DNA from 2 places in the Streptomyces sp. NPDC051020 genome. Region 1 is predicted to be linked to the other one. Evidence: riboswitches for the same ligand, from Rfam matches in the RefSeq annotation. Region 1 holds a riboswitch; the other holds the start of a gene.
What was found. A riboswitch is a leader RNA that binds a small molecule or an ion and turns the genes downstream of it on or off. The one in region 1 is predicted to bind ZMP and ZTP.
Positions count from the first base shown of each region.

Region 2: linked by a shared signal. The riboswitch ahead of AB0N06_RS31345 (bifunctional 5,10-methylenetetrahydrofolate dehydrogenase/5,10-methenyltetrahydrofolate cyclohydrolase) and the one ahead of glyA (serine hydroxymethyltransferase) in region 1 are both predicted to bind ZMP and ZTP.

Region 1 is NZ_JBFBCG010000093.1:10,627-17,482, forward strand. Features, by position in the region: gene AB0N06_RS32650 (DUF429 domain-containing protein) at 1-82, opposite strand, end outside; gene AB0N06_RS32655 (hypothetical protein) at 89-325, opposite strand; gene AB0N06_RS32660 (hypothetical protein) at 322-579, opposite strand; gene glyA (serine hydroxymethyltransferase) at 875-2,149, opposite strand; ZMP/ZTP riboswitch at 2,188-2,313, opposite strand; gene AB0N06_RS32670 (S53 family peptidase) at 2,582-4,531, shown strand; gene AB0N06_RS32675 (Ku protein) at 4,633-5,697, opposite strand; gene ligD (non-homologous end-joining DNA ligase) at 5,768-6,655, shown strand; gene AB0N06_RS32685 (PBS lyase) at 6,783-6,856, shown strand, end outside.
Region 2 is NZ_JBFBCG010000082.1:17,892-24,747, reverse strand. Features, by position in the region: gene AB0N06_RS31360 (endonuclease) at 1-604, shown strand, start outside; gene AB0N06_RS31355 (hypothetical protein) at 671-853, shown strand; gene AB0N06_RS31350 (hypothetical protein) at 1,078-1,377, shown strand; gene AB0N06_RS31345 (bifunctional 5,10-methylenetetrahydrofolate dehydrogenase/5,10-methenyltetrahydrofolate cyclohydrolase) at 1,667-2,530, opposite strand; ZMP/ZTP riboswitch at 2,570-2,667, opposite strand; gene nudC (NAD(+) diphosphatase) at 2,767-3,714, opposite strand; gene AB0N06_RS31335 (dipeptidase) at 3,758-5,152, opposite strand; gene AB0N06_RS31330 (UvrD-helicase domain-containing protein) at 5,163-6,856, opposite strand, start outside.

The DNA of each region.
Region 1 (6,856 bases):
GGCTGCCCGCGTACGCGCCGTCCGTAAGTCTGATCCCGACCCACCCCTGCTTGCCACAGGCATCGACCCCAAGGACGTCCATCCCGCCTCACCCCTCACGCGCAAGCCCGAGCCGCAACGCTCCGGGAATGCCCGGGAGCGGCCGACCGCTGGGAGGAAGCCCGCCCAGTTCCAAGGCCTCACGCATCTCGACCATGACGGAGGAGACGGCCGACATCACGTCGGCGGGGGTGTCCATGCTGAAGAGGGCCTCTTCGACCTGGGGTGAGAGAGTCAGCGGATCTTCCTCTTCGGGACCTTCGTACGGGTCGGACCCGTCGCTCACTGTCCACGCTCCCGCAGCTCTCGCATGACCGCGGGCGCGGGGCGACCAGGAGCGGTGCCCGCCTTCACCGCGGCGGCGGTGCGAGCGGTCCGAGGATCGCCTGCCACCTGAACGAGGAGCCACCAGTTCGTCAGGACGTGCCCGATCGTCTCGGGGGTGGCTTCGCCCATCTCGCGGTAGAACTCCATGCGCTGCGCGGGGGGCAGAGCAGCGGCGACGGCGTTCTGGGTGCGCGGAATCGGCTGTGTGCTCACGGTGTCCTCCAGGGCGGGCCCTGCCGGCGTATCGGGCGGGGCCGTGGACGCATCAGCTCTTTCGCGGTGCTGGGGCGGCGTCTCGTGGCGGTGGCCACGGCGCGAGAACAGCTCCGGTGCCTTGGCCGGGGCGTGGCCGACCGCAGAGACGGTCACCGTGCGCCGCGCGGTCACTCGGCGGCGTCCCGGTGCCGGCGGTGCCCGCCCGGGAGGAAGTCGAGCGCATCGGGCAGCGGCGGGAAGTGCCGGCCGTTCCGCGGGACCGTCGGCCTCCGGCGGAACGGCCAGGCCCGGATCAGCCCACCGGCAGCCCCGGCGCCGGGTACGCGTCCATCAGGATCCTCACCTCTGCCCGCACCTTTTCCACCACGGCCTCGTCACCGGTGCGCGCCGCCCCGACCACCCGGTCGATCCACTCCGCGACCGTGCCCATCTCGGAGGCGGGGATCCCGCGGGAGGTCAGGGCGGGGGTGCCGATGCGGATGCCGGACGGGTCGAACGGCTTGCGGGGGTCGTACGGGACGGCGTTGTAGTTGACGACGATCCCGGCCCGGTCCAGGGCCTTCGCCGCGATCTTGCCGGGTACGTCCTTGCCGGTGAGGTCGATCAGCAGGAGGTGGTTGTCCGTGCCGCCGGAGACCAGATCGAAGCCTCGGGAGGCCAACTCCTCCCCCAGGGCACGGGCGTTGGCGACGACCTGATGGGCGTAGCCGCTGAAGCCGGGGGTCGCGGCTTCCTTGAGGGCCACCGCGATCGCCGCCGTGGTCTGGTTGTGCGGGCCGCCCTGGAGGCCGGGGAAGACGGCGCGGTCGATGGCGCGGGCGTGCTCCGCCCGGCTCAGCAGCATCGCTCCGCGCGGACCGCGCAGGGTCTTGTGGGTGGTGGTGGAGACCACGTCGGCGTACGGGGCGGGCGAGGGGTGGGCGCCGCCCGCGATCAGGCCCGCGATGTGGGCGATGTCGGCGACCAGGACCGCACCGGTCTCCTCGGCGATCTCGGCGAAGCCGGCGAAGTCGATCTCCCGGGGCACTGCCGTACCGCCGCAGAAGATCACCTTCGGGCGCTCGGCGAGGGCCAGGTCGCGGACCTCGTCCAGGTCGATGCGGCCGGTGTCGCGGCGGACGCCGTACTGCACACCGCGGAACCAGGTGCCGGTCGCGGAGACACCCCAGCCGTGTGTGAGGTGGCCGCCCATCGGCAGCGACATGCCGAGCACGGTGTCGCCGGGCTGCAGGAAGGCCAGGTACACCGCGAGGTTGGCGGGCGATCCGGAGTACGGCTGCACATTGGCGTGGTCCATGCCGAAGAGGGATGTGGCCCGTTCGACGGCCAGCGTCTCCACCTGGTCGATGATCTGCTGGCCCTCGTAGTACCGCTTGCCGGGGTAGCCCTCGGAGTACTTGTTCTGGAGCACCGTGCCGGAGGCCTCCAGCACCGCTGCGGAGACGTAGTTCTCACTGGGGATCAGGCGCAGGGTGTCGGCCTGGAGTTGCTCCTCCGCGGTGACGAGGGCGGCGAGCTCCGGGTCGGTGGCGGTGAGTGCGGGGCGGCGGTTCTCGGGTGTCGTCACGGGATCCTCCCGGGTCTGGCGCATGGCTGCGGCGTGGACCCGGATGCCCAGGCGGACGGCTCTCCGGCGGTGACGCCTCCGGGCAGGCCCGGAGTGTGCCGCTTCCTCGTGGTCGGTTCCACGGAGCACCCCTGCGGGGATACGCGCCAGTCGCGGCGCTTCGCAGTCTACTGATGGGGCGGCCCGGGCGGCTGTTTGATGGACTGTTTGTGGGCGTTTCGCCCTGACTGGCACCCTTCGCGGCGGCGAGGATGGCGGTAGCACGCATTCCCGGCCTTTCACCTCGAACTGCCCTTCACTCGCCCCCTCTTGACAGTTTCTTGGTGAACGCATGCCCCTTACGTAAAGGGTTTCTCGCCAGAGTGGCGGCTTACATGTGTACATCATCCGGCACATGCTCCACACGCGAAGATCCACATCGCAGGGGGTTACATGAGAACCAGTCGTGCCAGACGTCGCGCCGGGCTGAGCATGGCAGCGACACTGCCGCTGCTCGCCGGTGCACTCGCCCTCGGCATTCCGTCCGCCAGCGCGGACTCCGCCCCCGCCGGACGCGATGCTCTGCAGGGCACCAAGCCGGTCTGGGCCACGGCCAAAGCCGACCAGGGGCCCACCGCCGACAGCGGAAAGGTGAGTGTCCGGGTCCATCTGGCCGGCCGGGACCCGAAGGGGCTGGCCGCCTACGCCACCGCCGTGTCCGACCCGGCGTCCCCCTCGTACGGGAAGTACCTGAGCGCCAAGGAGGCGCAGGCCCGCTTCGGGGCGACCCGGCACCAGATCGACCAGGTCGTGCAGTGGCTGAAGTCGAGCGGGCTGACCGTCACCGGCGCCCATCAGCACTACGTCTCCGCCACCGGTGACGTCGCCGCGGCCGAGAAGGCGTTCAGCACCCAGCTGCGCAACTACCGCAAGGGCAGCCGGACCTACCGCGCCCCGTCCTCCACGGCCTCCGTCCCGGCCGCGCTGAGCGACGCCGTCCTCGCCGTCTCCGGTCTGGACAACGCGCCGCACAAGTCGAGCCACGACGAGACGCTGCCGCCGCCGGACGCGGTGTTCCGCAACTCCGGTCCGTTCTCCTCGTACTTCGGCTCCAGGACGGCCTCGACGCTGCCGAGCGCCTACGGCTCCAAGGTGCCGTACGCGGTCAAGGGCTACACCGGCAAGCAGCTGCGCGCCGCGTACGGTGCGGGCAGATGGACCGGCAAGGGCGTGACCGTCGCGATCACCGACGCGTACGCCTCGCCGACCATCGCGAAGGACGCCGCCGAGTACGCCAAGCGCAACGGCGACGCCCCGTACAGGCGCGGGCAGCTCAGGCAGGTCCTGCCGGACGACTACACGAAGACCGAGGAGTGCGGGGCCTCCGGCTGGTACGGCGAGGAGACCCTCGACGTCGAGGCCGTGCACGCGGTCGCGCCCGCCGCCGACATCGTCTACGTGGGCGGCGCGTCCTGCTACGACGCCGACCTGCTGGACTCGCTCAACAAGATCGTCGACCACCGGCTCGCCGACATCGTCTCCAACTCCTGGGGCGACATCGAGGCCAACGAGACCCCGGACGTCGCGGCCGCGTACGACCAGGTCTTCAAGATGGGTGCGATCGAGGGCATCGGCTTCTACTTCTCCTCCGGCGACGACGGCGACAACGTCGCGTCCACCGGCACGAAGCAGATCGACGTCCCGTCCAACTCCGCCTGGGTGACGTCGGTCGGCGGCACCTCACTGGCCGTCGGCAAGCACGACACGTACCAGTGGGAGACCGGCTGGGGCACGCTGAAGGCGTCCCTCGCCGCCGACGGCAAGAGCTGGACCGGCTTCCCCGGCGCGTACACCTCGGGCGCGGGCGGCGGCACCAGCTCGACCGTGAAGCAGCCGTTCTACCAGCGCGGTGTCGTCCCGGACTCGCTCGCGCGGGCGAACGGCAAGACCCGGATGCGCACCGCCCCGGACATCGCGGCGGTCGCCGACCCGAACACCGGCTTCCTGGTCGGCCAGACGCAGACGCTGCCCGACGGCTCCCTCGGCTACGACGAGTACCGCATCGGCGGTACATCGCTGGCGGCGCCGGTCATCGCGGGCGTTCAGGCGCTCGCGCAGCAGGCCCAGCACGGCCGCCCGCTCGGCTTCGCCAACCCGGCGATCTACGCCCGGTACGGCTCGGCGGCGTACCACGACGTCACCGACCACCCGCTGGGTGCCAAGCGTGACCTCGCGGTCGCCCGCGTCGACTTCGCCAACGGCTCCGACGCGGCGGACGGCTTGCTGACGTCGGTGCGCAGCCTCGGCAAGGACGCCTCACTCAAGGCGGTCAAGGGATACGACGACGTGACGGGGGTCGGGACCCCGGCAGCCGGATACGTGAACTCGTACCGCCGGCACTGACGCACGGGCTCGATGCGAAAACTGCCCCGGAGCTACGGCTCCGGGGCAGTCCTGCGACAGGCTTCAGTTCCGCAAGAAGGGCAGTGACTGCCGGCGTCCCGTCAGGCCGAGGCGCGTTTCCTGGGTGTTGCCTTCTTGGCCGTGGTTTTCGCGGCCTTCTTCGTCGCCGTCTTCGCAGCCGACTTCGTGGTCGACCGTGCGGCGGTCTTCTTCGCCGGGGTTCTGCCCGGCGTCGACTTCTTCGCAGCGGCCTTCCGGGGGGTGGCGGTCGCGGAAGCCCTCTTCTTCGCGCCGGCTCCGCCGCTCTTCTTGCGGGTGGCGAGCGACGTCACCTCGGCCACCGGTGCGCTCTCGGATCCCTCCGCCTCTTCCGCCTCTTCCACCTCCTCGCCGCGGGCCTTCTTCGCCGCCCGGACGCTGCTCTCCAGTGCCGCGATCAGGTCGATGACCTTGCCGCCGGTCTCGCCGGACGCTGCCGGTTCGAGTGCCTCGCCGGAGGCCTTCGAGGCGATCAGCGCCTCGACCGCCTCGCGGTAGTCGTCGTGGAGGGTGTCCATGTCGACCTCGCCAAGCGTGGCCATCAGGGCGTCGGCCAGGTCGAGTTCGGCTTCGCGGATCGTGACGTCGGTCTCCGGGGCCACACCGTCGGTGGCACGGATCTCGTCGGGCCAGAGCAGGCCGTGCATCGCGATCACGTCGTCGACGACGCGCAGCATGCCGAGCCGCTCCCGGCCACGGAGCGCGTACTTGGCGACGGCCACCTTCTGGCTCCGCTTCAGGGCCTCGCGCAGCAGCGTGTACGGCTTGGCGGCGGGGACTCCGTTGGCGGAGAGGTAGTACGCCGTGTCCATCTGGAGCGGGTCGATCTCGGTGGCGGGCACGAAGGCGACGATCTCGATCGTTTTCGCGGTGGGAAGCGGGAGCGAGCCGAGGTCCTCGTCGGTGATCGGGATGATCGACCCGTCCGCGTCCTCGTACCCCTTGCCGATCTCGGCGGCCGTCACTTCCTGCTCGTCGATTTCACAGACCTTCCGGTAGCGGATCCGGCCGCCGTCGGCGAGGTGGATCTGGCGGAAGGAGATCGAGTGGCTCTCGGTGGCGTTGACCAGCTTGATGGGGATGCTGACCAGCCCGAAGGAGATCGCGCCGTTCCAGATGGACCTCACCGTTCACCCCTTTGTCCATGAACATACCGATAGATCACTGTTGGTCCAGAATTCATGTGATTCTTATCGTATGACGCCGATCACTGACGTGGAGGGACGGCGCCTGGCGCTCAGCAATCTCGACAAGGTTCTGTATCCGGCCACCGGAACCACCAAGGGCGAGGTGCTGCACTACTACGCGGCCACGGCGGCGGGGTCCCTGCTCGCGCATCTGTACAACCGGCCGGTGTCCTTCCTGCGCTATCCGGACGGGCCGGACGGGCAGCGGTTCTTCACCAAGAACCCGCCACCGGGCACCCCGTCCTGGGTACGGATCGCCGAGGTGCCGCGGACTGTGGCGCAGCAGGCCGGACAGGTGCTCATCCAGGATCTGGCGTCGCTGATGTGGGCGGCGAACCTGGTGGTGGAGTTCCATACGCCGCAGTGGCAGGCCAACAGGCCGGGTATCGCCGACCGGATGGTGTTCGACCTCGATCCGGGGGATCCGGCAACCGTCGTGGAGTGCTGCGCGGTGGCGCTGTGGCTGCGCGACAGGCTGGCGGCGGACGGGCTCCTCGCGTACGGGAAGACCTCCGGATCGAAGGGGCTGCATGTGCTCGTACCGCTGGAGCCGGTCTCCTCCGACCGGGTGTCGGCGTACGCCAAACAGCTGGCGGTGGAGGCGGAGCGGGATCTTCCGGAGCTGGTGGTGCGCCTGATGACGCGGGCGCTGCGGCCGGGGAAGGTGTTCGTCGACTTCAGCCAGAACGCGGCGGCGAAGACGACCGCCACCCCGTACACGCTGCGCGCCAGGGCCGAACCGACCGTGTCCGCGCCCGTCACCTGGGCGGAGATCGAGGACTGCCGGAGCCCCGCCGAGCTGGTCTTTCTGGCCGGTGACATGGCCGGGCGACTGGCGCGGTACGGGGATCTGCTCGGCCCGCTCATCAACCCGAACCGGGCCCGGCCGCTGCCCTGATGGCGCACGCATCCGGCCGTTGTCATGTCTGCAAGCAAAAGGCTGCATGTGGCGGGTGGATTGTCCGGGCCGTGGTGCACACTCTGCGCAGACACTGCACTACGTGAATGCGCGGGGAGGCGACGGCATGTTCGCGGGGATCGACGAGGTCGACTGGGCCTCGATGGAGCATGCCTACGGGCCTGCCGACGACGTGCCGGG
Region 2 (6,856 bases), on a different contig from region 1:
GTCGAAGATCTCGTACAGCCAGGTCTGGGACGCGCTCAAGAACACCGACCAGGACCCCGCCAACTCCTCGAACGTGATCCTGATCTACTCCGGGCGCTCCAAGCCGAAGAGCGACAACGGCGGCTCGGTCGGCCAATGGAACCGTGAGCACGTCTGGGCCAAGTCGCACGGCAACTTCGGTACCGCCACCGGACCCGGCACCGACATCCACCACCTGCGCCCCGAGGACGTCACCGTCAATTCCATCCGCGGCAACAAGGACTTCGACAACGGCGGCAGCGCGGTGAGCGGGGCGCCGGGCAACTACACCGACGGCGACTCCTTCGAGCCGCGTGATGCGGCCAAGGGTGATGTCGCCCGCATGATCCTCTACATGGCGGTGCGGTACGAGGGCGACGACGCCTTCGCCGACCTCGAACCGAACGAGAAGGTGAACAACGGCTCCGCGCCGAACATCGGCAGGCTCTCCGTGCTGAAGCAGTGGAGCCAGGAGGACCCGCCGGACACCTTCGAGAGGCGGCGCAACGACGTCATATTCGACCAGTACCAGCACAACAGGAACCCGTTCATCGACCACCCGGAATGGGTCGAATCCATCTGGTAGAACGGCCCATTCGTCCAGCACGCGGTCACGTCAGCCGGGGCGGTGGTGCTCGGCCGACTCCCGGCCGTGACCATGCCGGTGGTGCCGCTCGTCCGGCGCTGCGGCATTCCGGCTGGTCACTTTCCGACGGATCTTGAGCGCGCACCGCAGGCCTGTGCCATGGAAGGGCTCGCCGAGGACGGCGAGGAGTGCGACCGGGAGTGGCGCGCGTTGGTGGCCATGTCGCGCCACTGTGCGCTGCACGTTTGACTCGGGGAACGGGGTCGGCGAGACGGTCGGCATCTGCGCCCCGCCGGCATCCAGTGGTCGCAACGGCAGTGGAAACGCGTCCGAGATTGCCAAGGTCCGGCATTGCCAGGTCCCACCAGGTCCGGCAACCATAGGGGCGACTCCGGAACGGGCGTTGTGCGCGTTCCGCACCTCACCTGACGGGAAAGCGGAGCAGACACATGGCATGGGTGGCAGGAGCGAACATGCTCGTGGGTCTGCTGGCGATCGCATGGGGGATCGTGACGCTCCGCACTGGATGGATCCTGCCCATGGCGCGCCGCCACGTCACCAGACCTCAGCTCCACGGCCTCGGTGCACTGGCAACGGGCGCATCCCCACTCATACAGGGCCTCTTCTACTTCCGGATCCTGCCGAGCCCCTCCTGGGAGGTCCGCTTCTTCGGCGGAAACGCCCTCTTGTTCATTGGTCTCCTCCTCATTGCCACGAGCCAACTGCTGCCGCCCCGCCGAAGCCCCGACCACACTCATCCTTCAGGCGTCTAGGGCGTGTTTCGAAAGTAGCGTTGTCCGCCCGTAGGGCGGGCCGGGCGGTGTCTGGTGCGTGCGATCGCAAGGCGGAGGCTCGCCCCGATACTGGGCGTATCGGGGCGAGCCCGACAACGCAGCGAGCGTGGGGGCCAGACGCCGCCCGGCAGACGGGACTTTCGACACACGCCCTAGCGGCAGCGGGCCTGCAGACACGCCCGCCGCCTTCCGGTCCACCGGAAGGCGGCGGGCGTGTCCGTGCCCGCGAGCCGGCCGGCATTTTTGTGCCGGACAACCGGGCGTCAGCTCACGCCGCGCCCCCGAGCTGCAGGGCCGCCGCGGCCACTGTCTGTTCGAGCAACACCGCGATGGTCATCGGTCCGACGCCGCCCGGGACCGGGGTGATCAGCCGTGCCCGCTCGGCCGCGGTCTCGAAGTCGACATCGCCGACATTGCCGTCGTTGTATCCGGCGTCGAGCACCACCGCACCGGGCTTGATGTCCGCACCGGCGATGAAGCGCGGCTTGCCGACCGCGGCCAGCAGCACGTCCGCCTGCTGCACGATCGATGGGAGGTCGGCCGTCCGTGAGTGACAGTACGTCACGGTGGCGTCCCGGCCGAGCAGCAGCATCCCGGCGGGCTTGCCCAGGATGGCGCTGCGGCCCACGACGACCGCGTGCTTTCCCGCGAGGTCGACCTCGTACGCGTCGAGCAGGCGCATGATGCCGCCGGGTGTGCAGGAGACGAAGCCGGGAAGGCCGAAACTCATCGCCGCGAACGAGTGCATGGTGACCCCGTCGACGTCCTTGGCCGGGTCGATCGCTTCGAAGGCGGCGCGCTCGTCGATGTGGGGACCCACGGGATGCTGCAGCAGGATGCCGTGCACATCGGGGTCGTTCGACAGTGCGGTGACCGCGTCGACCACGTCCTGTGTGGTGGAGGTGGCGGGAAGGGCCACGTGCCGTGACGCGATGCCCGCGCTTTCGCAGCGGCGGCGCTTCATCCGGACGTAGGTCACGGACGCCGGGTCGTCGCCGACCAGAACGGTCGCCAGACAGGGGGCCTTCCCGGTGCGCAGCCGGAGTTCCGCCGCCGTCGCGGCGCTGGTCTCGATGATGCGGCGGGCGAGGGCGGTGCCGTCCATCGGACGGGCTGTCTGTGTCTGGGCCACGCTTCACTCCTGAGCGTCACAAGGATCACGAGGATCACGATGAATCGCCCAGGCGCACGGCATCGACGGTTGTCGAGTGTTTCCGTCGGACCGCTCCCCGGTGGTGCTCCACCTCAGCGCCAGTCACGGCCCAGGGCCAGATTAACGGACAGAGCGCCCTGGAGGGAGGAATCAGGTGGCAGTGACGGGCGGGCGACCCGGCCGCGCGTGCCCCGTCGCCCGCCCCGCACCGTGTGTCAGCCGACGCTGCCCGGCTTCGGAAGCGGCTTGCCGTACCAGAGCTCGATCAGACGGGCCGCGATCGAGATGCCGAACGGGGGCAGGATCTCGCCCGATTCGAAGGCCGCCGTCAGGTCCTCACGGGAGAACCAGCGCGCCTCCTCGATCTCCTCGCCGTCGACGTTGATCTCCGACGACGTGGCCCGGGCCATGAAGCCCAGCATCAGGCTGGACGGGAAGGGCCAGGGCTGGCTGGCGATGTACTCGACCTCACCGACCGTCACACCCGCCTCCTCGAACACCTCGCGGGCGACGGACTGCTCGATCGACTCCCCGGGCTCGACGAAGCCCGCGAGCGTCGAGAACCTGCCCTCCGGCCAGTGCACCTGACGGCCCAGCAGGGCGCGGTCCTGGTCGTCCGTCACCAGCATGATCACCGCCGGGTCGGTGCGCGGGTAGTGCTCGGCGCCGCAGGCCTGGCAGCGGCGGATGTGGCCGGCCGCCGCGATGACGGTGCGTTCGCCGCAGCGGGAGCAGAAGCGGTGCAGCCGCTGCCAGTTCTCCAGCGCCACCGCGTGCGCCATCAGCCCCGCGTCGCGCGGGCCGAGAAGCAGTCCGGCTTCGCGCAGCCCGGCCGGGCGGGCCGGCTGGTCCATGCGGCCGGGCAGCGAGTCCTTCTGGAGCGCGAAGTAGCTGACGCCGTCCACGTCGGTGCCGAGGAAGTAGCGGTGGGTCTCGGTGACCGGGGCCTCGAAGGCCGGGGTCATGACGATCTCCGTGCCGCCGTCTGCGGTGTCGTCGATCAGCACCTGCCCGCCGGAGACCACGAAGACCCGGGTGGTCGGGTGGCTCCAGGCGGCGGAGAGCCAGGCCTCGTCGAGGCGGTGGTGCGCGGCGCGGTCGATGCCGCTGCGCGCGGTGAGACCAATGGGCCGGTCGGTGGTGGCGTTGTCGAAGGTGCTCACAGGTGCTTCCTACTCCCCGGGACGGATCGGGTGTTCAGAGGATTCAGCGGAGTGCGGCGGACAGTTCGCCCCAGAGGTGGGCAGTTGTCTGCACGCCCTTGAGCAGGAGGTCCAGCTCCACCTTCTCGTTGGGGGCGTGCCAGCCGTCGGAGGGTACGGAGATACCCAAGAAGAGGACGGGGGCGCCGAGCACGTCCTGCAGGTCGGCGGCGGGCCCCGAGCCTCCTTCGCGGGTGAAGAGGATCTTCTGGCCGAAGGCCCGTCCCATGGCGCGGGCCACCGCCTGCAGGGCGGGGTGGTCCAGCGGGGTCAGGCACGGGCGGGTGGCGGGGGCGAAGGTGATCCGGTGGCGGATGCCGGCCGGGAACTGCGTCTGCGCCCAGGCACGGACGGCTTGTTGGACGTGATCGGGGTCCTGGCCCGCGACCAGCCGGAAGCTGATCTTCACGAGGGCGGAGGACGGAATGATGGTCTTGCTCCCGGCGCCCTGGTAGCCGCCACCGATGCCGTTGACCTCGGCCGTGGGGCGCGCCCAGATGCGCTCCAGCGTGGAGTAGCCGGCTTCGCCCGTCGCGGCCTGCGACTTGGCGGTACGCAGCCAGCCGGCCTCGTCGAAGGGGAGCTCGGCGAAGAGGGCGCGCTCGGCATCGGTGAGTTCCGTCACGCCGTCGTAGAAACCGGGGATCGCGACCCGGCCGTCCGCGTCGTGCAGCGCGGCGACGAGGCGGGCCACGGCGGTCGCCGGGTTGGGGACGGCGCCGCCGAACGATCCGGAGTGGATGTCCTGCTCGGGGCCGTGGAGCTCGACCTCGCACTCGGCGAGACCGCGCATGCCGGTGCAGACCGTCGGGGTCGTCTCGTCCCACATGCCGGTGTCGGAGACGATCACGGCGTCGGCGGCGAGGCGGGCGGCCTGCTGCTCGACCAGGGCGCGGAAGTGCGGGGAGCCGGACTCCTCCTCGCCCTCGACGAGGAGCTTGAGGTGGACGGCGGGGGTGGTGCGGCCGGTGGCGGCGAGGTGGGCCCGGACGCCGAGGGTGTGGAAGAACACCTGGCCCTTGTCGTCGGCGGCGCCGCGGCCGTACATCCGGCCGTCCCGGATCACCGGTTCGAACGGCTCGGTGTCCCAGCCGTCCTCCCGGGCGGCGGGCTGCACGTCGTGGTGGCCGTAGACGAGGACGGTCGGGGCGTCCGGGTCCTCGGAGGGCCACTCGGCGAAGACGGCGGGGGCGCCCGCCGTCTCCCAGACCTCCGTGACCGGGAAGCCGGTCTCCTTGAGCTTGGCGGACAGCCACTCGGCGCTGCGCCGTACGTCTCCCTCGTGCTGCGGCTGGGCGGACACGGAGGGGATGCGCAGCCACTCGGCGAGGTCGTCGAGGAAGGCTGTGCGGTGCTGTTCGATATACGTACGGACGGCGCTGTCCGGGGTGTCGCTCATGGTCTTGAGCCTATCGGCCTGCGGGAGGTGGCTCGTCCCACAGGATTTGTTCGAGCTCGGCCCGGCCGGGGAGATCGGTGGGGTGGACGGCTTCTCCGGTGCGGACGAAGAGGAACGTGGTGGTGACGGAGTCGAGCGGCACATCGTGCAGTTCGGCCCAGGCGAGGCGGTAGACGGCCAGCTGCAGCGGGTCGGCCGTGCGGACGGCCGAGGTGTCTTCGTGGCCGTGGGGGGTGTGACGGGTCGTCTTCCAGTCGACGATCTCGTAGGTGACCCCGTCCGCATCTTCCGTGCGGTATACGGCGTCGATCCGGCCCCGCACCACGCGGCCCGCGAGCGTGATCTGGAACGGTGTCTCGACGCGGTACGGGGTGCGGTGGGCGTACGGGGTGCGCTCGAAGGCCTCCTTGAGTGCGGCGAGGTCGGCCTCGTCCGCGATGTCGGTGTCGCTCCCGTCGCCGCCGGGCAGCTCGTCGGGGCCGAGCATGGGCAGCGGCAACTCCTCGAAGCGGGCCTCCACCCAGGCGTGGAACCTGGTGCCCCGGCGGGCCGCGGGCGCGGGCGGCCGCGGCATGGGCCGGGCCAGCTCCTGGGCGAAGCCGTCGGGGTCGTCGGCGAGCCTCAGCAGCTGCGTGGCCGAGAGCGAGGCGGGCACGAGGACCTCGCGCACGGTGGCGCGGGCGCGGCGCAGCTCACCGGTGAGGGCATCGAGGTCCCGGTCCCAGGAGGCGAGGGTGCGGGTCTCCTCCGGGGTGAGCCGTGAGGGGGTGCGGGCGGCGGGGACGCGGGGGGCGGGGTCCGCGGGAGGTTCGCTCGACAGGGAGTCCCAGTCCGCGGCCTCGTCCGGGTATGCCTCGTCATCCGGGTACGGCTCGTCATCGGCATACCGCTGGTCGTCCGGTGCCACGGGGTACGCACCCGGTGCCGCACCCGCCGCCGACTCCCCCGCCAGTGTCTCCAGGTGGGCCAGCACCGTCTTTGCGGCCGCCCGGCGGCGGGCCAGCGCCGTGTCGTCCAGCGGGAGCGGCCAGGCGTGGTCGGCGGCCGCCTCCGCAAGGGCCGGGTTCTCCTCGTCCTCGGCCGGCTCGTCCGCCCATTCCTCGATCTCGCCGTGTCCGGCCGCGCAGTGCTCGTACAGCGCCCGCAGGAAGTCCGACGGGCCGCGCGGCTTCTTCTGCGACGGCCCCCACCAGTGGCCGGAGCCGAGCAGCAGGCTGCGCGGCCGGGTGAAGGTGACGTAGCCGAGCCGGAGTTCCTCGGTGTGCTGGTGCTCCTTCATCTCCTCCTTGAAGCCCCCCAGCCCCTTGGCGTCCCAGGAGTGGATGACGGGCAGGGTGGGTGCGTCGCCGCGCAGGGCGTGCGGAAGGACCTTGGACTGGGAGGTCCAGGCGTCACGGGACTGTCCGCTGGGGAACTGTCCGGTGACCAGGCCGGGCACGGCGACGACGTCCCACTCCAGGCCCTTGGACTTGTGGGCGGTGAGGATCTTGACGGTGTTCTCGCCGCCGGGCAGTGCGTGGTCCAGGCCCTTCTCGTACTGGACGGCCGTGCGCAGGAAGCCGAGGAAGGCCAGCAACGTGGCCTCGCCGTCGACTGCTGCGAAGCGGGCCGCGACGTCCAGGAAGTTGGCGAGGGTCTCACGGCGGCGGGCGGCCAGCGCGTGCGGCGACGCGGAGAGCTCGACTTCGAGACCGGTGGTGGCGA